3 regions of the Oenococcus kitaharae DSM 17330 genome follow, and region 1 is predicted to be linked to each of the others. Evidence: predicted binding sites of a transcription regulator. Region 1 holds the regulator's gene; each other region holds the start of a gene.
What was found. Region 1 encodes LexA, which represses DNA repair genes until DNA is damaged. Its sites were predicted from a motif close to CNAACANNTGTTNG; they were not measured.

Region 1 (7,747 bases):
GTTCGACCCGGAAGCACCCACTAAAGTGCCGGACAATCTGCCATACACGCAGGGTCGTTTTGCCAATTAATTAAAAAAATGCATCTCAACTCGTACAAATAAGTATGAGCGATTTTTTAAAAACATATATCACTAAAATAAAAGGGATGAATCCTAAAATTTTGTGGGCATGTGCCGGACTAGTTTTTGTTTCCGGCATATGTCTTTTATTTTATTTTAGTCAGAGTTCTAAAGCTGAAAATGATTCTTTGATGGTTTCATCGAACCCGGCGCAGGCTTATTCTGAGAAGAATTCGCAAACTGGTTCAGCGGAAAATAAACAAGCAACTGAAAAAAATCAACAGAATCGGGATCAAACAGTTTTTTTTGTTGATGTTAAAGGTGCGGTCCAACATTCGCAGGTAGTCAAGATGAAAAGCGGCGAAATTATACAATCGGCGCTTAATCTAGCTGGTGGTGTCAACGCAGACGCAGATTTGAATCAGTTGAATCTTGCTGCAGCAGCCACTCCTGGCCAGGTCATCTATGTACCAAAGAAAGGTGAAAAGATACCGGCACAGTTTGCAGCACCATCTGTTGAAGAGAATGCTTTTGCTAATACGGCTTCCTTGGAGACATCGAATGGAAATACAGGAGAAAGCAAGATTGATTTAAATCAGGCTGATGCCAGTCGTTTACAAACGATTAGTGGAATCGGTGAGAAAAAAGCTGATGATATTATCAAATATCGTGATGAACATGGCCGCTTCAAAAAAATTGAGGATCTGCAAAATGTTTCCGGTTTTGGCGAAAAGACTGTTGAAAAATTGAAAGACTATGTCACGGTTCAATAAGTCAGTTCTACAGGACGCCTTGATTTTGTCCCTGCTAATTGCGGCCATAAGTGCCGTTTTTTTCAATTGCTGTCTGCTGACCGTTGGCTTGCTGTTAGCTGTTATTACCCGAATTTTACTGGGAAAATCTGTGCAGACCATGATTGCAGCCTTACTGATTTCCTTGTTATTTTTGTTGCGTTTTTTTAATTTTCAATCCACATTTGAAGCTAAAACGTTGCCTAATAATGACCAAACAACGTTGCGTCTGCGCATTTTTGCCGATGATGTTGCCGTTGATGGCGACCAGCTTAAAGTGAAGGCTTTTGACCAGCAGCGGAAACAAAAAATTCTGATGTATGCCACTATTGGTTCAGAAACTGAAAAACTTTTTTGGGAAACAAACCAAAAAAATTTGAGTTGTTTGGTAAATGGGCGAATTTCCAAGCCGATGCGGCCAACCAATTTTCAGCAGTTTGATGTTCGCAGTTACTACCATACTCAGTCAGTCAGCAATCAAATCAGCAAGGTTCGTTTTGTAAAAATATCTGTTTTACGACCGAAAAATCCATATGACTGGATTGTTTTCATGACGCATCGTTTGCGAAAATTATTAATCAACCAGTTGGATAAGCTGCCCAGCCCTTTATCTGATTATGCCAAGGCACTTTTAATCGGCAATGTAGATAGTGATTTTTATGATCGTTATCCAGGCGTGACGAATCTAGGTCTAATTCATTTATTTAGTATTTCTGGCTTTCAAGTAAGTTATTTTGCTATTTTTTTGAGAAAAATTTTGAGAAAAATCCATCTTATTAAAGAACACAATACAATTGTGACTGCTCTTTTTCTGCCAATATTTTTTATTTTTGCTGGAGGGGTTCAATCTTTAATTCGTCCTGTTGCCGCGACCGAATTGTCTTTAGGAGCAAGTTTGGTGAAAGCACGCGTGAGCAAGGAGCTTATTTGGTCCGGCGCCTTAATGATCGGACTTTTTATATCACCGATGATTTTGTTTAATATTGGCGGTCAGCTGTCATACTTGCTTAGTTTTGCATTGATGTATACATATCGCCTTGGAACGTTTAAAACAAGTCTCCTCATGAGCTTGGCCAGTTTGCCAATTGTTTTGGCTGCAAAATATTCTTGGCATTTTCTTAGTATGCCGGCAAATTTTATTGCTATTCCAATTTTTGGTATTTTCATTCTGCCCCTAGTTTTTTTAGCTATTGCGGTACAAATTATTTTTCCACCTGTTTTAGGCTTCTTGAATTTTGTGATTCAGATTTTTACTGAGAGCGTGGAATGGATTGCTCGTTTGCCGGGCCAGATATATTTCGGAAAACTGGCTGATTTTCTAGTTATTCCGTTAATTTGCTTGATATTCATGCTTTTTGATAGGAAGAAGATTCGCCAACGAGTTGCTGCTGTACTTTTTACGAGCATTTTAGCTGTTAGCTTTTTTGTTATTCATTTTCCTAAAGACGGTGAATTAACAACTTTTGATATCGGTCAAGGTGATTCGGCATTTCTTCGCACACCTCGTAACCAGCAGACTGTTCTCATGGATACGGGCGGCCGAGTTGGTTTGCCCAAGAAGCCTTGGCAGATTACAAAAGGCGGCAGTAATCAGGGGCAGTCTATCATTGTTAATTATTTGCAATCAATCGGAGTTGGCCGCTTAGATTATTTAGTACTCAGTCATGGTGATATGGATCATATCGGCAACGCCAAGGATATTCTTAATCTCATGAGCGTCAAACATATACTGATTCCAGCTGGTATGAAGCAGACGGACCCCTTTAAAATTCAGCTTCAGCCTTTCATAAAAGCAGGAACTCAGGTTATTGAAGTAACCAATTCATCAAATCTGCCAGGTTTTCCTTTTAAAATATTGCATCCCTTTGGGCAGGGTAAAGCTGAGAATGAGGATTCAATCGCACTGTGGACGACTTTGGGTCCGCTAAGATTCTTCACTGCTGGAGATTTGCCTAAAGAAGGGGAAAATCAGATTAGCCGCAGGTTTCCAGGACTGAAAGTCGATTTGCTCAAATTAGGGCATCATGGTTCAAATACCTCTAGCGACGCTGAGGTTCTCAAAAAATGGCAAGTAACCTATGGACTAATTTCAGCAGGTCGTCATAATCGCTATGGTCATCCCAAAGCAGAGGTCATTTCTTTGATGGATAAACTTCATGTTCACGTTTTTAACACCCAGACCAATGGTGCAATCCGTTTTCGTTATACTGGACACAAGGGCTTTTTTGAGACTTTTACGAGAGATTTTGATGACACCGAGTGATTTTAGTAAACAATTGCAAAGACAGAATACCTTACCATCGGTTCTTTTATTCTCTGGCCAGGAAGATTTTTTAGCAGAACAGAGTTTTAAAAAAATCGAGCAGTCAATCGAAGCGAATTTTCGTTCTTGGGACTTTGTTAGAAGTGATATGAGAGATCAGTCAGTTCCAGCTGTTCTACAAGATGTTGCCACAATGTCTTTCAGTGGTGGACGGCGTTTTGTTATCATGGATCAACCTGTTTTTTTGACATCTAAGGGCAGTTTGGAAAAGCAGGATGAAAAGATTTTTTTGAATTATCTTCAGAATCCCGAATCGGAAAATACCTTGATCGTAAATACAGTTGGTATTGAAATAGATAAACGCAAAAAAATCGTTAAAACTCTTCTTAAGAGTGGGGAACAGGTTGATTTTGAACCATTGCCTGAGAGAGAAGTTTTCAAAATTGTCAAACGGCATCTGTCACTAGCTCATGTATTAATAGCTGACGATGTTATTAACTACTATCTGCGCCGTTTGGCTTTTGACCTGCGACTGGTCATGACTAATTTGGACAAACTAATACTTTTTGGTGTTTCAGGGAAAGCCATTGGGCATGAAGAAATCAATGAACTAGTTACTGCCGAATTGAATGAATCTGCTTTCGATCTGGTCACTGAGATTAACCGGCGCCATTTGGATAAAGCCTTGCAGCTGTACGTTAATCTTATTGATCGAGGAGAAGCGCCTATTCGAATCAATGCACTGCTTCAATCCCAGTACCGTCTTTTGATTCAAGCTAAAGCTCTATCAATCAATGATACGCAACTTGCTCAAAAACTTAAAATACATCCGTATAGGGCAAAATTAGCTAATCAAGCTGTCAGCGTCCAAACGATGCCGCAATTGTCGAATGCCTACTTGGATTTAGCCAAAATTGATTTTCGACTCAAGTCGACAACACTAGATCCGACGATGTTATTTGAAATGTTTCTTTCAAATAATGTTTAGGACCATTTTTTAGATACCTCGACCAGATTATTTTTTTTGAATATGCGAAATGTATAATACAGAAAAATAATCAATAGGATACCTTGAAAAGCGAACTGAGTCACGGTTACTTTGGGATTGCCAAGTCCGAAAATGGCTTGCGGATTAGCTGCGAAAGCCAAACCATCGATGAGAGCATGGATCAGGATTGTGACCGACAGGTTTTTACTGAATATGTAGGCGGAGGCGAAAATCAGCCCGAGGGCAAAAACGTAAATCATTTGAATAGCTGTCACGGCTATGCTGGCTGAAAAGAGGTTTATCAGATGCAGGCCTGCAAAAAACATCGCTGACAACAAATTTGCTGCTAAGAAACTAAATGTGCGGCCGCCTCCTGACAACAGATTCCCCAACATTAATCCACGTGCCGCATACTCTTCAAAAATACCGACCGAGAGCGAAACTGCGACAGCAGTAAAAAGTTCAAACAACGTTAGATGATGTTTTTGGCTTGAAAACACAAGAAAATTTATCACAATAAACAAGATACTTGGCGAGGCTACTTTCAATCCAAGAAAGAAACCGTGATTAAAGAATGAAACTCTGATTTTAAAAAAGAAGTGATTAAAAAGGAAAATAAAAAGTATGGCAAATGTTTCACCTAAAATAGCTAGCCAGCTTAACAAAACAGGATCTCGATTTGCTGCAAGTGTACTGTTATAAAATAACGAACGGTAAACAGAAATAAGAATTGAACCCAGGATTGAACCAAGGATCAATGAAATAATCGTTGAGAAAAAGATTAAAAAAGATTTTAAGAGGACGTCTCTTTTGCTTTTCACTGCAGTGCATTGCTCCCTTTTTAATTAATAGACAAATATTGACCCAAAATGATATCTGATCTGTCCGTTTGAGAGAAATTGGAAGGAGACACGGGGATTCGAACCCCGGCGCCGACTCTACATCGGTTCGGCGGATTTCGAGTCCGCTGCATTACCGCTCTGCCATATCTCCGAGCTACAAAAACCATTCTAACAAATAAGCGGCTTTTTCAGCAATAAAGTTTAATAAATTGAATTACGATACAGACCAACAACTTTGCCCAAAATAGCGACATTATGGACAATAATCGGTGCCATGGTGTCATTTTCAGGTTGCAAGCGATAATGGCCTGCTTCCTTGAAGAAACGCTTGACCGTGGCTTCGCCTTCGCCATTGCCAAAGTCACTAGTCATGGCCACAACAATATCGCCATTGTCTGCATAATCTTGTTTACGAACAAAAACCATATCGCCATCCAAAATGCCGATATTGATCATCGAAGTACCGGACACACGCAGGACGAAAAGGTCACCTTCAAAACGCTCAAGGTCATCTGGAAGGGGAAGAAACTCGGTGGCATTTTGTTCGACGGCCAAGATAGGTATACCTGCAGTGACAATTCCGATGACTGGCACTTTACCGGGAGTTACTGGCACGCCTAGCGCTCTGAGACCTTTTTCAGTGATTTCGATAGCACGCGGTTTAGTTGGATCTTTATGTAGTAATCCGTGTTTTTCCAGACGCTCAATATGGCCATGGACAGTTGAAGTAGATGAAAGCCCCACTGCTTCGCCAATTTCACGCACCGTAGGAGGGTATCCTTTTTCGTTCTGTTTTTCGTATATATAGCGGAGAACACCGAGTTGTTTTGTTTCAGTCATTTGAATCCCTTCCTGCTAAGATATTGCTATATGCAATTATAGCCAAACATTTCAAGTAAAACAAACACATGTTCGTTAAATTTAAGAAAATCATTATTTTTTGTATAATGCAAGTATGGAGATTTCTGATGACTGATAATTCAAGATCCGAAGAGGAACATAATGAACCGAAATTCATCGTTGACGAAGATGAACAGGCCGCAAATGAGGCTTTGAGAGCAAGAATTAACGAACTAGCTGCAAAGCAAAAGACGGCTCAGGGATTAACCGAGTCAGAGAAAGAAGAGCAGAAAACACTTCGAGCGGCTTTTTTGGCAAATTTTCGTAAAGCTTTTCGGTCTCAGGTTGAAATGATGCAGATTTTCGATAAGAATGGTAAGGAAGTTACTCCTAAAAAGGTAATTGATATTCAAAAAAAGAAAGGACTGAGATAGTAGATGAACTGGATATGGTTTGTGCTGATTGGATTGGTTATTGGTTTTGCGGCGGGAATGATAGTTTCTCGTTTTACACTGAAAAGTTATCTTAAAAAGAACCCACCAATCAATGAGCAGATGCTTCGTCAGTTGGGTGCTTCAATGGGCAGAAATTTGAGCCAAAAGCAGATCAATCAGATGATGGCACAAATGAAAAAAAATTATTAAAAAAACAAACCCAATTTGAGGTTTGTTTTTTAGTCTTGATTCTTTTTTTCTGGATGCTGGTCAACGTAATGCCAATCTTTATCGATTTGCTGATCAAGTTTGGTAAACGCAGCCTGCATCTTATTAATCGTATCAGCCATCGAATCTTTTCGTCCCACCTCAATAAGCGGGCCAAAAGCGATCGTAGACGACCCTCTTTTAAATAAACCCTTGAAAGCTAATGGTCCTTGATAGACTACTGGCAGAAGGCTTTTACCAGACATTTTGGCAATTACTACCGCACCGCCTTCTAATTGGGAGGAGTGCCTAGAACCGGAAGGGAAAATCATGAAATTTCGGCTGCCGCTTTTCAATTCTTTAACGGGAATTTTAATCGCCGACGGGCCTGGATTTTGTCTATCGACAGAGAATACGCCAACTTTTCGAAGGGCCCAGGCGAAAAGTTTGTTTTTAAATAGTTCTTTCTTTCCCATGAAAATGAACTTCTTGGGCAGTAGAGCAATGGCAAACCACAAGGGATCCCACCAAGTGCGATGCGGCGCAACGAGAATGAATTGTTCATTTTCAGGGATATTAGTGCGGCCCTGAATGTTTAATTTGCCGTTAATTATCCAGCGAATTGCTTGAATGATTCGAAAAAGGAACACATACATGACTATTATTATATAGAGAAATGTCAAAAAACACCTTACAAACGCAGGAAAAGATTGAAAATGTGACAGATTCACTGCAAATTATTCAGAATAATTCCTTGCCCAAATTTGGGATTGATGCTTTGATTTTAGCCGATTTTATCGATGACAGCCGATCTCAAAGGCAGAGAGCTGCTGACTTTGGATCCGGCAGCGGCATCATCGGGTTGGCTTACGCACGTAAAAGCAGCGGCAAAATTTCGTTGATTGAAATTGATTCAGATTTATTCGAATTGGAAAAAAGATCAATTCAACTGAATAATCTTGAAGATCGGGTTCAAAGTTTCCAGGCAGACGTTAATCAGCTTGCTGACATTTTTCCATTGAATTCGCTGGATCTGATTATGTCTAACCCACCATATTTTGATGAGAAGGATTACGCTTCCAAGAGCCCGGACCCATCCCGGTCGCTTGCAAGACATGGCCGTAACTTCAATTTGCATACGCTTTTCTCACAGTCAAAAAAATATCTGAAATCAAGGGGCAAACTATATTTTGTATATCGTGCTGAAAAAATAGCGAATATTTTCAGTGAGGCAATTGCAAATGGGTTTGGCATTAGCAAAATACGATTCGTCTACGGCAAGGCAGAGAGCCAAGCTAAAATGGTTCTCGTCAAGGCTATCA
Region 2 (7,747 bases), 290 kb from region 1:
GCTTTATTTGAAAAATATTACGATATAAATTCATTTAGTCGTTTTTCGATCGAACCGTTAGATTAAGATTGTTATAATCTTAATGAATGGATACTGATTACCAATCAATTGGAAAACGGCTGCAAGATGCACGTGAACAGCATGGTTTGACCTTAGAAGATATCTCCTCGTCGACTAAAATTCAAGTTCGTTATCTGCAAGCAATCGAAAATGGCCAAGTGAATAGGCTGCCTGGCCCTTTTTATGTGAAGGCATTTATACGTCAATACGCTAATACAGTGGACCTTGATCCAAATACAATTTTGGATACCATGCCAGCTGCAGATCGTGCTCGCCAGCCTAAAGATGACGGCGAGATTAAAGCCGGCCAGAACAGAGGTGTTTCTGCGCACTTATTTGATGGCTTTTCGGAAAACAAGCAGGAAGAGCGAGACAAAGATGCGAATGATTCTCTGTCTAATAATTCTATTCGAGTAGGGTCTGACAGGATTCCGCGTGCCGGCATGAATCTCTCCACACCAGTTACCCGCCGCCTGCTCAGCCGCCTGCCCGTTATTTTTCTAATTGTTGCGTTAATTATTCTGGCCTTTGCCTTATGGCTGGCATTTGGTAGAATTCGGCCAAGTTTATTTAGCCAGAATCCGGTTAATTCAAGTTCAACGAGTATTTCACAATCTAGCAGCAGCCGGCCGCAGTCCAGTAGTTCATCTGCCTCGTCTTCGTCCAATAGCCAGACGCAGCCTTTATCGAAACCGCAGTTTCAAAATAACACGGCGACCATGACCTTCTACGATACGGCGGACCATACGATTCAGATCCAGGCGGCCAATGCCGGATGGACGACAGTGACAGTGGATAATGTCCGTCAGTTTGCCAGTACAATTGCAGCAGGTGCCGAGCACGATACAACGCTAAGTGGTGACCAGAATCAAATTGTGATTCATTTAGGCAATCCATACAACACGAGAATCCTGTTTGATAATCAAGATACGCAGTTTATGTCTGGCTCATCGATTCTGATTACGAATATAATTATTAGACGGGAGAAAACACCGCAATGAATTTGCCTAATAAATTAACAACCTTTCGAATTTTAATGATTCCTTTATTTATTTTAATCTTATCGCTGCCTATCAATTGGTCGACGACATTCGGCCGGCCAAGTGGCTGGCTGCTGGCTGCTGTTATTTTCGCCTTGGCTTCGTTGACCGATTTACTCGATGGCAGAATTGCCAGGTCACGTCATTTGGTGACTAATTTTGGCAAGTTTGCTGATCCTTTGGCTGATAAACTGCTGGTGATGACCGCTTTGATCTTTCTGACTCAATTTGGCGCTGTTCCGGCTTGGATGACCGCTATTATTGTTATCCGCGAACTAGCCATCACAGGGTTAAGGACCTTAATTGTTGAAAATAACGGTACGGTTATGGCTGCACAGATGCCTGGCAAAATCAAAACATTCACACAGATGTTTGCCATTATTTTCCTGTATTGCAGCAACTTCGGCAGTCCTATTCCGATTGGGCAGATCTTAATTTATCTTGCTGTGATTTTTACAATTTATTCAGGGATCGATTATTTCGTTCAGAACCGTTCAGTATTCTCGGATGGCATGTGATTTAAAAAAATGCCCATGGTTTCGTATAACCACTGTAGAAAGTTAAGTATTTTTTAAATACGAACAAGCGTTCGCATTTTCTTGACTTTCGTAGCATAATAGATTGGTGAGGTTTTATGTCTGATGGAAGAAAGGCCGCATTAAATGCGGCATTAAAAAAAATTGAAAAGGATTTCGGCAAGGGATCGATTATGCGTTTAGGCGAAAATGCGCACACAAAGGTCGACGTGGTTTCAACCGGTTCTTTAAAATTAGATATTGCTTTAGGTGTTGGCGGTTATCCAAAGGGAAGAATCATCGAGGTGTTTGGCCCTGAGTCTTCTGGCAAGACGACTGTCGCGCTTCATGCTGTTGCCGAGATTCAAAAAAAGGGCGGCACGGCTGCTTATATTGATGCTGAAAATGCACTGGACGCGAAATATGCAGCTGCTTTAGGTGTTAATGTCGATGATCTGCTTCTGAGCCAGCCGGATACAGGCGAGCAAGGTTTGGAAATCGCTGATGATTTGGTTAATTCAGGTGCGATCGATATGCTGGTCGTTGATTCGGTTGCAGCTCTTGTCCCAAGGGCTGAAATTGAGGGGGAGATGGGAGATGCCCATGTGGGCCTGCAAGCGCGTTTGATGAGCCAAGCTTTGAGGAAATTGGCCGGTACTCTGAACCGAACAGGCACAATTGCCATTTTTATCAATCAGATTCGTGAAAAAATCGGGGTTATGTTTGGCAATCCCGAGACAACACCTGGCGGTCGCGCTTTGAAGTTTTATTCAACGGTACGTTTAGAGGTACGCCGGTCAACACAGATTAAAGACGGTACGAATATTATTGGTAATAATACGAAAATCAAGGTTGTCAAAAACAAAGTTGCACCACCTTTCAAAGTAGCCGAAGTGGATATTATGTATGGCAAAGGCATCAGTCAGACAGGTGAATTAATTGATTTGGCCGTTGATAAAGATATTATCGACAAGTCGGGCGCTTGGTATGCCTATAAAGGTGAAAAAATTGGTCAGGGACGCGTTAATGCAATTGCTTGGTTGGAAGACCCTGAACATCAAAAAGAACATGATACGATCTTTCAGGCGGTACGTGATGCTTATGGTATTGGCGCCAAAAAAAAAGTGACAACTGATACTGGCAAGGCTGTACCAATAGAAGATAGCAGCAGCGATCCTTTTGCTGACCCTAATTACAATCCAAAGGCCAGTGAATCTGACGATGCATTGACTGATGATGATATTTATTAATTTTTAAAAATCCGATGTTGTCGGATTTTTTTATAGAGTAAACTTGAACCAATGCAGACTACAAAAAACAATTTCAAACACCGCGTTAAAACATTTGGTTTGGTTGAAGAGATCTTTAATTCGATTACACACGGTTTAGGTTTAATAGCCGCGATTGTCGGAATTATATTTCTTTTCATCAAAGTCATCGACAAGGGCTACACGTCGGCTGTTGCCTTAACGGCATTCATTATCTATGCTGTCTGTTTGATCATTTTTCTGCTCAATTCTACTTTGTTTCATGCACTAATTTTCACAAGAGCCGCTTGGGTCTTTCAACATTTTGATCATCTGGGTATTTTTTTGATCATTCTAGCCACCTACACGCCCTTTTGCTGGGTCTTTATCAAGGATCCCGTTGCGATTTGGATTTGGGTTGCCAATCTCATTTTGGCACTTGCTGGTATCGTTTATGATTTCTTGTTTATTGGGCGCTATCGCTGGATCACTGTTTTGATTTATTTAGCTATGGGTTGGTTAATTGCCGTGATGTTCCCAATCATTCATCACAGCGTACCAGTATATTCGCTTTGGCTGTTATTTTTTGGTGGAATTGCTTATTCAGCAGGTACTTTTTTCTATTTGAATACTAAAATCTGGTGGAATCATGTTTGGTGGCATTTATTTGTGCTCTTAGGTACAGCTGCCATGTATTTTGCCATCTATCTTTCCATGTAATTGTATACTGCAAATAAGCGTAAGATAGATTTTAAAGTACATGTTCAAACTTGCCTTTAAAAATCTCAATAAATTGCTTGTCTCTTTCGCCTTTTTTTGCCTGTTTTTTCAAGTAGCGGCGGATTTGATTCTGCCTTCAATTACTGCCGATATTGTCAATATCGGTGTTGTGAGGAAAAACATTCCGTATATCTGGCACACGGGCTTGATTATGCTAGCCGTGAGTTTGTTAGGCATTATCGGTGCTGTATGTAACCAGCTGATAGCTGCGACGTCGTCACAGAAATTGGGTGTTAAACTGCGGCATTTTTTGTTTGCCAAAATTACGGCAATGGCAACGGCCGATTTCACTAAGATTGGTGAAGCCTCTTTGATTACTAGAACAACGAACGATGTTGTCCAGATGCAGAATGTGACCTACTCGATGCTTCGGATGATGGTGAGGGCACCGATGATGTTGGCTGGTGCGAGCCTGATGGCCTATTTTCAAAGTCCTCAATTAATGCTCGTCTTTGTAGCTGCCATCCCGATTTTGGCGATTGTCGTTTTACTGATTATGAGAAAGTCTGTGCCGCTTTTTAGAAAGATACAAGGGTTAACTGATCGCATTAATCTTGTGTTCCGAGAAGGGCTGACCGGTGTTCGGGTGATACGCGCTTTTAATCAGGATGCCTTTGAACAAAGACGCTTTGCTCGAGCTAATGGGAATTTGACTGATAATGCGATTAATGCCTATGTGACAACGAGCCTGATGAGTCCAACCATGACTTTTATTATCAGCGCTTCGAATATTGCCATTGTTTGGTTCGGTGCACATCTGATTGCCGGCAGCCAGATGCCGATTGGAAACTTGTTATCTTTTATTACTTATGCCACACAGATGCTGTTTGCATTTATGCAGTTGTCGATGATTTTTGTTATTGTACCCAGAGCTCAGGCATCCGCCCAGCGCATTCAGGAAGTTCTGGCTATTTCTGATACCATTCTTGATTCAAATAACGCTCAAACCGTGCCGAATATTACAAGTATTCGTTTTGCACATGTTGATTTTGCCTTCTCGCATTCAGCCGCGAGGGTATTAAAGGATATTAATCTGCAAGTTGGGCGTGGACAAACACTAGCAATTATCGGTGGTACAGGATCTGGGAAAAGTAGTTTAATTAATTTAATTCCCAGATTATTCGATCCGACAAAGGGTAGTGTATCAATCAACGACATTGATATTCGCCAATTCCGCCAAAGTGATTTGCATGAAAAAATTGCCTTTGCTAGTCAGAAATCTTTTTTATTCCAAGGCACTATTCGCAGCAATCTGCATTATGGCAATCCAAAAGCCAGTGAAGAAGAGATGTGGCAGGCGCTTCACACTGCTCAGGCTGACGCCTTTGTCAAAAAACAAGGCGGACTGGATGCACCTGTTGAGCAGAATGGCCAGAACTTTTCAGGAGGCCAAGTACAACGCCTGTCGATTGCAAGGGCTATTTTGAAAGATGCGGATGTCTACATTTTTGATGATACATTTTCTGCTCTGGATTTTAAGACCGATGCATTACTCAGGGCAGCACTGCATAAAGACAGCAAGATCAATCGGGCAATTAAAATTATTGTGGCACAGCGTATTTCAACGATTGCTGATGCAGACAGGATTCTCTTATTAGAGCAAGGTAGGATTTCAGCCTTTGGAACGCATACCGAATTGTTAAAAACTAGTACTGTCTATCGTGAGATCGTTAATTCTCAGCTGCATCGGGTTGACGCAGCTGCTGCGTTATCCGGAGACGAACATGCGTAATCCGGCTTCGAGAATGCGAGGCGGCAGCGGGCCAAGACCAATGGCACGGATTGCCGAACACGCTCATAATTTTTGGGGGACAACCTTTAGATTATTCAGATATTTGGGGAAAAATTGCTTCGGTGTCATCTTTTCGATTGCCTTGGCAATTATTTCGGTGCTGTTATCTGTCAGCGTACCGAAAATTTTAGGCGAAGCTACGACGATCATCTATCGTGGTGTTCGTGCCGGCTTGCAGTCGGGACGTTACCGGATTGATTATCATGCAATTATTTCAATTCTAGTGCTTGCATCTGTTTTATATGTTCTGTCTGCTCTGATGAGTTTTTTGCAGCAAGTGATAATGACTCATATATCACAACGTACCGTTTTTCGTCTACGTGCAGAATTTAAAGCCAAGATGGCCCGCCTTCCCGTGAGTTATTACGATCAGCACCAAAATGGCGATATGATGAGCCGCGTTGTTAATGACATGGATAACATTTCTGGGACTTTGCAGCAGGCTTTAATTCAAATTGCGGTCTCATCGATCACATTTGTTGCCGTGATTATTTTTATGCTGTCGATTAGCTGGATTCTGTCATTGCTGGCTTTTACGACGATTCCAATCAGCATTCTTCTTGTACGCTGGATTGCACCACACGCTCAGAAACTGTTTAGTAGACAGCAGGAGGTTCTTGGTTCGATGAACGGCCAGGTGGAAGAAACTTTTTCTGGTCATTTAATTATTAAAACTTTTGATCGTGAACAAGCTGTCACTGACAAGTTTGAAGAGCAGAGCAGGCGATATTACCACGCCGCTTGGAAAGCACAATTCATTTCTGTTCTGATTTTTCCGGCTATGCAGTTTCTAAATAATTTAGATTACTTGGTAATTGCTGTTTTCGGCGGGATTCAAGTTGCTAACGGCCAGCTGCCACTCGGAGATATTCAGGCATTTTTGCAGTATACAAATCAGTTTTCCCAGCCTGTCACCCAAATTGCTAATCTTAGCAACACGATTCAATCGACGATTGCAAGTGCCGAACGGATTTTTCAGGTCCTAGATGCTGAAGAAATGCCTAAAGAAATTTCGGCGGCCTCCACCTTTCCTAGAGAGTCATCACTGCCTTTAATTAGTTTTCATCATGTGGCATTTAGTTATGATAGTCACGCGCCTTTGATTCGAAATTATTCTTTAGATGTTCATGCGGGCCAAACGATTGCTATCGTGGGCCCGACGGGCGCTGGTAAAACGACTGTTATCAATTTGTTAGAACGCTTTTATGATGTTGATGCTGGCGTGATTCAGTATCGGGGCAGGGATATCAGGCAGATGACACGCCCTGAATTGCGTTCGCATTTCGCAATGGTTCTGCAAGAAACTTGGTTATTTACGGGCTCTGTTTTCGAAAACATTAAGTATGGCAATGAGTGGGCTACAAAAGATCAGGTGATTGCAGCGGCAAAGGAAGCTTATGCAGATACTTTCATCCAGCAGCTGCCTCAGGGTTATCAAACTCAGTTAAATGAGGCAGCCTCAAATATTTCTCAAGGCCAACGCCAGCTGTTAACGATTGCACGAGCCTTCCTCTCTGATCCTGAGATTTTAATCCTGGATGAGGCAACTAGCTCGGTGGATACGCGAACCGAACTTTTGATTCAAAACGCCATGGCTAAACTTCAGCGTTCACGTACCAGTTTTGTTGTTGCCCATCGTCTATCCACGATTCAGCAGGCGGATAACATCGTCGTGATGAATCATGGTTCAATCGTTGAGACTGGTACGCATCAGCAACTGCTTGATGCTAAGGGATTTTATGCGGATCTCTTTAACGCACAATTTGCTTCCGGCGATTAATGAGTTTTTTGTCCGAGCCGGGAACGAGTATAATTGTGATTTGTAATTTACAGGGGGTAATTTATGTCAGCTAAATCCGTTGATATTCATAATAAGCGTTACAGTCGATTTATGTTTGTCTTGGTCATCTTGTTTGCTACTTTTGCAGGTATGCTGATGCAAACATCTTTAGGGACGGCATTGCCGACTTTGATGGATGATTTCCATATTAATTTAGCCACGGCTCAGGAAGCCACGACCTGGTTTTTGTTGGCAAACGGGATTATGATTCCTGTTTCTGCGTATTTATCAACCAAATTTCCGACAAAAAAACTCTACATCTTTGCTTTTGGACTGCTTTTAGTTGGCCAATTTATTTCCTACAGCGCACCAGTCACAAATTGGACTTGGTTTTTAATTGGCCGAATCATTCAAGCGATTTCTGTCGGTATCACGATGCCTTTGATGCAGGTCGTTCTCGTCTATATTTTTCCAGCTGAAAAGCGCGGCGCGGCAATGGGCCTCAGCGGACTTGTAATTGGTATGGCTCCAGC
Region 3 (7,747 bases), 330 kb from region 1:
GACAGTCTACAGCTTTGCTCTGCTTTTGCTGCATATTGGCCTATTTGCACCAACAGCTGGTAAGTTTGTGATCATTTTAGCCACGCTGCTGATCAATTATCTGGTTGTTTTTTTCGCAAATCCGCGTTTGAGACGAGAATATGAAAACACGCATATGCCTTTTGTTTTGAAGGATTCGCTGATTGAGCGGTACGGCCTGATGACGATGATCGCTTTAGGCGAAGTGATTGTTGGCCTTTATGAAGCTATTGGTCATCCGGTGACAATGCTTGGCCTAACAGAGTTTATTATGAGCATTGTTCTCGTCGCTTTGGTGACAGCTGTCTATTACCAGGTGATTGGTGAATTGCATGTACAGATGGCCTCCTCGATTCAGGTTATGGCTGTACGCTGGCTTTTTTTGCTGGATATCTATGCAGTAATGCTTTTTGGTGTTTTTCTCATTTTTGTCTTGGAGAAAGATCAGCTGACACAAAGGCTCTGGCTGTCATTTTTGCTGTTTGCAAGCCTTTTTGTGATGTGGCTGATCCAGAAGATCACTTCGCACGATCAACAAGCACAAGGTGAAAATAAACCTTTATTTTTCATGTTTGAGTTTGCTGCTATGCTGGCCGTGGCTTTTCTGCATAAAAGTTGGATGATTCTGTGCCTAGACCTGATTATGCTGCTGGTCATTTTGCATTATCGTTATATCCAACCGGTCAAAGCTGAAAATTAGTACATAAAAACCCGCTCACAGGTTATGAGCGGGTTTTTATTTAATTATTAACTTCGAGCAGTTTGCTGAGAAATTCCTGTGCCCGCGGATTTTGCGGGTGAGAGAAAAATTCATCGGGCTTAGCGTCTTCGGCAATCTTACCCTGATCTAAAAACCAGACGCGATCAGCAACTTTTTTGGCAAATCCCATTTCATGCGTGACAACAACCATTGTCATACCTTCAGCTGCTAAATCCTGCATGACTTTCAATACTTCGCCGACCATTTCTGGATCCAGCGCTGAGGTTGGTTCATCAAAGAGCATCACATCCGGGTTCATCGCAAGTGCTCTTGCAATGGCGACACGCTGTGCCTGCCCGCCTGATAAGGAACTGGGGAAGGCATCGATTTTTTCTGTCAGACCGACTTTTTCCAATAATTCCTGAGCTTTTGCCCGCGCTTGAGAAGCCGGGATCAAACCTAATTTAACTGGTGCTAAGGTAATATTGCGTTCAACATTTAAGTGTGGAAAGAGGTTGAATGATTGAAACACCATCCCCATTTTACGGCGGACAGCGTCCAATTCTTTATCCTTTAAAGTTGTTAGATCCTGACCTTCAAACAACACAGATCCCGAAGTCGGCGTATCCAGCATGTTCAGGTCACGGATTAAAGTTGATTTTCCGGTTCCGGAAGGGCCGATCAAAGTCACTACTTCAGAACGGTTGATTTTCGCATTAATATGATCCAAAACAAGTGATTTGCCGAATTTCTTGGTTAGCCCCTTTAATTCGATAATCGTATCTTCAGTCATGTTTCATCTTCCTTTCAAAATGTTTCATGATTCTAGATAGGCTGAAAGTGAGTATGAAATAAATAGCAGCTGCAATAATTAAAGGTGTTACGCCGTTAAAAGTAGTTGCTCGCATGTTATTTATTTGGTACATGATATCAGGTGCACCGATAATCAGGACAATTGACGACTCTTTGATCAGGGCGACGAATTCATTTCCCAATGCCGGCCAAATATTTTTCAAAGCCTGCGGAATGACAACAAAACGCATTGTTGTTCTCTGCGAAAGGCCTAATGATCTTGCTGCCTCGGTCTGACCGATATTAACCGAATTAAATCCACCGCGAATAGCTTCTGAAACATAAGCTGATGAATTAATCGAAACGGCAATAATGCCGGCCGGAATTGTGGCAATATTTGGCTGAATATGGATACCTGTGACCGATAGAATGGCACCCAAGATCAAAGGCAGCGAAAAGTACACGAATTCCAACTGTACAATCATCGGCGTGCCTCTAAGAATTTCGACATAAGTACCGGCAACTGCCCGGATTGTCTTATGATGCGACATATGCATGAGTGCAATGATCAAACCTAAAATCGAGCCGATAATAACTGACGCGATAGAAATAACCAGCGTCACTTCTAAACCGGATAAAATCTCGTCTCTAAAGCGCCAAGCCAGCGTGTTGGATAAAAAATTCATCACTTACTTTGCCTTACCTAATTGCTTGCCAGCTTGTGCGATCCATTTTGGAAATACTTTTTGCTTGTTAACTTTTTTGATAGTTTTGTTAATATGCGCAACCAGTGTTTGCTGATGCTTTGGGATCACAACCTGCATGCCTTCTTCGTTCTGCACACCTTTAGGATAGCTTGCGTAAACGTACTTCAAACCCGATACGCTGTGTGCATAAGCCTGGCCGACACCGCCTGATAAAGCAACGGCGTCAATTTTATTAGTCTGCAAAGCCAAAATTAAATCGTTGTTGGACTGCATCTGCACGAAATGAGCAGCTGAGAGTTTATTTTTCGCCAATGAGCTTTTGATCAGACTTTCCTGACGTGCTGAGGTTTGAACGCCAACTCTTTTACCAGCTAGGTCTTTATAAGACTTAATTTTCTTGGCTTCAGATTTGTTGATGACAAGAGTCTCTTTCGCTGTGTAATATGGAATTGAAAAATCTACTTGTTTTTTTCTTTCCGGCGTTGAACCCATGCCGGCAATTAAGACATCAACTCTGCCGGATTTTTGAGCCACGAGTAGAGAATCAAAAGACATATTTTTGATTTCTAGTTTGACGCCCAGACCCTTAGCCAACCTTTTAGCCAAACTCATATCGGCACCTGCTGGCGTCTGCTTGCCATTCTTTTGTGCTAAAAATTCATACGGCGGGAAATCAGCAGACGTACCAACAATCAATTTCCCTCGGGTTTTGATCTTCGAATACAGCACATCCTGTTTATTTCCCGCCGCTTGAACTTGACTTCCAGCTGTCGCAAAAATACCAGTAACTGCAATCGCCGACACTAAACCGCTAAAAAACTTGCTTACTAATTTTTTCATTTTAAAACTTTCTCCTAAATAATTAAATCTTCACACTAAAATAAGTGAATTGCACACTATAATAAAGACCATGATTACAGATGTCAAGGGTTTCAATGGACTTTCGCTGGCTTTTATCGGCGATGCCGTTGATGAACTGAAAATTAGAACTTATTTACTTTCCACGGGATTAACAAAAGTGAACGATCTTCAAAAACGATCCAAGGAATTTGTTGCTGCCAAAGCACATGCCAAGCTTTACTTTTTATTAGAAGAAGAACACATTTTAACTGAAGAAGAGACCGAGATTTATAAACGTGGACGCAATTCGCATCCGCATACGAAGGCCAAAAATACTGATTTTGCTACCTATCAGATTTCGACAGGTGTTGAAGCTGTTTTGGGTTATCTATATTTGAAGAATGATCAAAAGCGTCTGGATCAGATCATTAATTGGATGATAGAGAAAGTAGAAAGCGGGCAGACACGTGGTTAAAGAAGTTGTATACGGGATTCATGCCGCCATCGAGGCGCTGGATAACAATAAAAGCGTCAGCCGTATTTATTTAAGCGATTCTCTGGCAAAAAATCGTGTTTTGGAGATTGAAAAGAAGGCTGTTATTGGTCATCAGCCGATTGTTAAAGTTGATAACCGACGTTTGGACGAATTGACCGATCATGGCAACCACCAAGGTGTGGCAGTTGAAATAGAAGCCTACAGTTACGTGTCATTGCCAGAAATTCTAGCCAAAAAAACTGATCACGACCCTTTTTTGGTTATTTTAGATGAGATCGAAGATCCGCAGAATTTAGGTTCGATTTTACGAACGGCTGATGCAGCAGGCATTGATGGGATCATTATTCCGAAAAGACGTGCCGTCCAATTGACGCAAACAGTTGCTAAAATCTCAACCGGAGCAATTGAGCACGTCCCAGTTGCCCGCGTGACCAACATCAATAATGCTATTGACAGTTTAAAAGATGCAGGCTTTTGGATTTTCGGCACGGATATGAAAGGTCAGGACTATACCCAATGGAATGCTAAAGGACCAGTCGCATTGGTCATCGGCAATGAAGGACGCGGCATTTCGCCGCAGACTAAAAAGAAAGTTGATCAAATGCTGACGATTCCAATGGTCGGGCACGTGCAGTCGCTGAATGCCGGCGTTGCTGCCGCATTATTAATCTATCAAGGCTTTAATAGCCGCCGCATTGGGTCTTAATGTAATCTATTAAAATTTTATTATTTTAATACTTTGTTCTCAGCTGAGCGGTTTTTCTGTTGAAAAAAGCCCCCGCCCCCGAGTGCCCTTAATTATTAGTAAAACATTATTCACGATAATTCCTGAAAATACGAACATATATTCGCTTATCCTAATCGATCGTGTAAGCTAAGCTGACTTTAAATTTTGGAAGAGGTTAAGTTGATGCGGATAGAAAAGGCACTGAATAAAATTAGTCAAGGGGATGAGACGGGTTATGAACACATTATTTTGGTCACTAAGGGGTTAGTCAGAAAAATTTATTATCATTATTTAAGCAATGTTTTGGAGCTGGATGATTGGGAAAGTGAGTGTTTGACGGTTCTCATGCACGCAGTGCGTCGTTACCATACAAATGGGAACTGCAAATTTACCACCTATTATTACGCTGCACTGCAGCATAAAGCTATGGATCTGCTGCGTAAAAGTTATTCTAAAAAGGAACAGAACCGTCGCCAGAATGTGTCCTTAGAAGAACTGGCCTTTAACGGATATGATCCGGTAGATCACGGGTGGAATCAGGCGCAGACAAAAATGGATTTTGAGGATGCGATCAGCCAAACTGATTTTCGGGCTGGCGACAAAGAATCGCTTGCCATTAAAGAACTGTTTGGTGATTTAAAACAGGCGCAAATTGTTCAAAAGCAGGTCAAAGCGCACTCGCTGGATTATCGGAAAAAGCGTGTGACCAGAGATATTTACGCACATTTTTATGGTTTAGGCGAATAATGGACATAAGCAGATGGAAAAAATCTGTTAAAATGAACTTAACTATGATTCGCTATATTAAAGGTACAATTGCAGAAATGAAAAAAGTGACTTGGCTGAATGGCAGTGAGACCAGTCGGGACACGAGCTATGTGATCTTCAGTGCGATTTTTTTTGCCGGCTTTCTTGGAATTGTTGATTATTTAGTCGGACTTGGCGTTCGCTTGTTGATGAATCGATAAAAATCAGTTAAAATTGTTATTAAAGAGACCAAGGGCGACCGAGGTTTTTTATTTTGATTAAAAAGAGGCAATAATGGTTGAACAAGAATTACAAAAGGATTGGTACGTGGTTCATACCTATTCTGGTTACGAAAATCGTGTCAAACTAAACTTAGAGCAGCGTCGTGAATCAATGGGCATGACTGATTTCATTTTTCAGGTCATTGTGCCGGAAAACGAAACGATTAAGACTGGGCCTAATGGTGAATTGAAAAAGGTTGTCGAAAACGATTTCCCTGGTTATGTGCTGGTTGAAATGGTGATGACAGACCAATCTTGGTATGTTGTCCGTAACACGCCTGGTGTGACTGGATTCTTGGGTTCTCATGGACAAGGATCAAAGCCAAACCCTGTAACGAAAGATGAGATTGACCGGATCATGCACCGCATGGGCCTGATCGAACGCAAAGTTGATGATCTGAATGTTGAAGTCGGCGAGACGGTTTCAATTGTTGGTGGTGCCATGAATGGTATGGAAGGCAAAGTAACAGCGATTGACCGCGAAAAACAAGAGGTCAAAGTATTGGTTGACATGTTTGGCCGAGAAACTGAAACTGAAGTTCCTTTCAACGATATCGATAAGATTTATTGAGTGTATAATTTATCAGGTAACCGTTTGCCTGAAATAGATTTCCAAGCTGAGAAATGGTTTCGCAACTCATTTTTCGGCTTTTTTTATTGAGCATAATTCGGGCAGCTTCTTACATTGGAGGATAGATATGGACTACATGATTGGTGTGGACCTTGGAACAACTAGTACAAAATCAGTCCTTTTTGATCTCAAAGGGCATGTGATCGCCTCTGCTAATAATGGGTATCCCCTTTACAGAGACGAGCCTGATATGGCTGAAGAAGATCCAGTGGAGATTTTCGAAGCTTTGATTGATTCTTTGACCGATGTTGTGCGCAAGGCCGAATTAAAACAAGGTGATCAAGTGTTGGGCGTTTCCTTTAGCTCTGCGATGCATTCTTTAATTGCTTTTGATAAAGATTGGCAGCCCTTGACGCGTGTGATTACTTGGGCCGATGGCCGAGCTGTCAAATATGCCGAACAGCTGAAAAAAGATGGTACTGGCCAGGAAATTTACAGCAAGACCGGTACGCCGATTCATCCCATGGCACCTTTAAGCAAATTGCTATGGCTGAAAAACGAACGGCCGGATATTTATAAAAAAGCTGCCCATTACTTAGGTATTAAGGAATATATTTTTCACCGTTTATTCAACGCGAATAAGATGGATATTTCCATCGCGTCAGGTACTGGATTGTTTAACATTTTCAAACTGCAGTGGGATCAGCAGGCCTTGGCATTAACCGGCTTGTCAATTGACCAATTGCCAAAACCAGTTGAACCCTACGAAATTGAACGCGGTATGGTTTCTGAATATGCAAAAGTGATCGGTATTCCGGTGCAGACGCCCTTTATATATGGTGCTGGTGATGGGCCTTTGTCTAATTTGGGTGTTAATGCGATTCAACCAGGTGTGGCAGCCGTGACCATTGGGACTTCCGGTGCGATTCGTGTTGTGACAGATAAGCCAAAAATTGATCCAAAAGGGCGGACATTTACTTATGCTTTGGATCGTGATCATTGGGTTGTCGGCGGGCCTGTCAACAATGGCGGGGATGTTTTCCGCTGGGCCAGAGATAATTTGTTTGATGCCGAAAAATCAGCAGCTGCCTTACTGGGCATCGACTCTTATGACTTGCTGACAAAGATTGCTTCTAAAGTGCCGGCTGGTGCTGACGGTCTGCTCTTTCATCCTTATTTGAGTGGTGAACGTGCACCGATTTGGGATGCTAACGCGAGAGGTTCTTTCTTCGGCCTGACACATTACCACACGCGTGCACATATGGTGCGTGCCGTTCTGGAAGGGATTATTTTCAATATTTATATGGTAGCTTTGGCGCTAGAAGAAGTCGTCGGCGATTTGAAATCGGTTCAGGCGACTGGCGGCTTTGCCCGTTCAGCTTTGTGGCGTCAGATGCTGGCAGATATTTTCGAACAGTCTGTCACGGTACCGCAAGCCTTTGAATCCGGCGCTTTGGCTGCCACGGTTATTGGCCAGAAAGCTTTAGGCCTGACTGATAAGATTGAAAACATCGCCGGCATGGTTGGCGAAGCAAAAACCTATGAGCCGAATCCGGATAATTATCAGGTCTATCGTGAATTGACGCCGATCTTTATCCGTTTGAGCCGGCAATTGCAGACTGAATATGAGAACATCGCTAATTTTCAGCGTGAGCATGTTCACATTAAGATGACTGAAGAATAAAAAAGTATTTGAGCATAAAAAGGATTTGACGGAGGAAGTTTATGTTATCACTAGCAGCTATTACAGTTGACCCGAAAACCGGCTTTTATGATTGGCAGATGGGCGGGTTGAATGTTTGGCCATTTTTAATCTTGGTTTTGGGCATTATTTTATTGTTAACTTTGATTTTGAAGTTTAAAATCAA

Region 2: recA (recombinase RecA) is a predicted target of LexA. The motif match lies at 1,679-1,692, and genes of this name have one in related genera.
Region 3: OKIT_RS08965 (sigma factor) is a predicted target of LexA. The motif match lies at 4,391-4,404, and genes of this name have one in related genera.

What each region holds. Positions count from the first base shown of each region.
Region 1 covers NZ_CM001398.1:1,441,703-1,449,449, reverse strand. The annotation lists gene OKIT_RS07270 (hypothetical protein) at 1-70, shown strand, start outside; gene OKIT_RS07265 (ComEA family DNA-binding protein) at 147-833, shown strand; gene OKIT_RS07260 (DNA internalization-related competence protein ComEC/Rec2) at 817-3,114, shown strand; gene holA (DNA polymerase III subunit delta) at 3,101-4,102, shown strand; gene OKIT_RS09715 (CPBP family intramembrane glutamic endopeptidase) at 4,099-4,572, opposite strand; tRNA gene OKIT_RS07245 (tRNA-Ser) at 5,007-5,095, opposite strand; gene lexA (transcriptional repressor LexA) at 5,146-5,784, opposite strand; gene OKIT_RS07235 (DUF896 domain-containing protein) at 5,913-6,218, shown strand; gene OKIT_RS07230 (YneF family protein) at 6,222-6,428, shown strand; gene OKIT_RS07225 (lysophospholipid acyltransferase family protein) at 6,458-7,081, opposite strand; gene OKIT_RS07220 (GIY-YIG nuclease family protein) at 7,102-7,747, shown strand, end outside.
Region 2 covers NZ_CM001398.1:1,731,902-1,739,648, reverse strand. The annotation lists gene yfmH (EF-P 5-aminopentanol modification-associated protein YfmH) at 1-66, shown strand, start outside; gene OKIT_RS08765 (helix-turn-helix domain-containing protein) at 87-1,061, shown strand; gene pgsA (CDP-diacylglycerol--glycerol-3-phosphate 3-phosphatidyltransferase) at 1,058-1,618, shown strand; gene recA (recombinase RecA) at 1,735-2,865, shown strand; gene trhA (PAQR family membrane homeostasis protein TrhA) at 2,917-3,582, shown strand; gene OKIT_RS08745 (ABC transporter ATP-binding protein) at 3,623-5,374, shown strand; gene OKIT_RS08740 (ABC transporter ATP-binding protein) at 5,367-7,214, shown strand; gene OKIT_RS08735 (MDR family MFS transporter) at 7,278-7,747, shown strand, end outside.
Region 3 covers NZ_CM001398.1:1,776,623-1,784,369, reverse strand. The annotation lists gene OKIT_RS09425 (low temperature requirement protein A) at 1-718, shown strand, start outside; gene OKIT_RS08990 (amino acid ABC transporter ATP-binding protein) at 759-1,511, opposite strand; gene OKIT_RS08985 (amino acid ABC transporter permease) at 1,504-2,196, opposite strand; gene OKIT_RS08980 (transporter substrate-binding domain-containing protein) at 2,200-3,057, opposite strand; gene OKIT_RS08975 (Mini-ribonuclease 3) at 3,128-3,532, shown strand; gene rlmB (23S rRNA (guanosine(2251)-2'-O)-methyltransferase RlmB) at 3,525-4,259, shown strand; gene OKIT_RS08965 (sigma factor) at 4,464-5,027, shown strand; gene secE (preprotein translocase subunit SecE) at 5,072-5,248, shown strand; gene nusG (transcription termination/antitermination protein NusG) at 5,322-5,879, shown strand; gene gntK (gluconokinase) at 6,007-7,563, shown strand; gene OKIT_RS08945 (gluconate:H+ symporter) at 7,605-7,747, shown strand, end outside.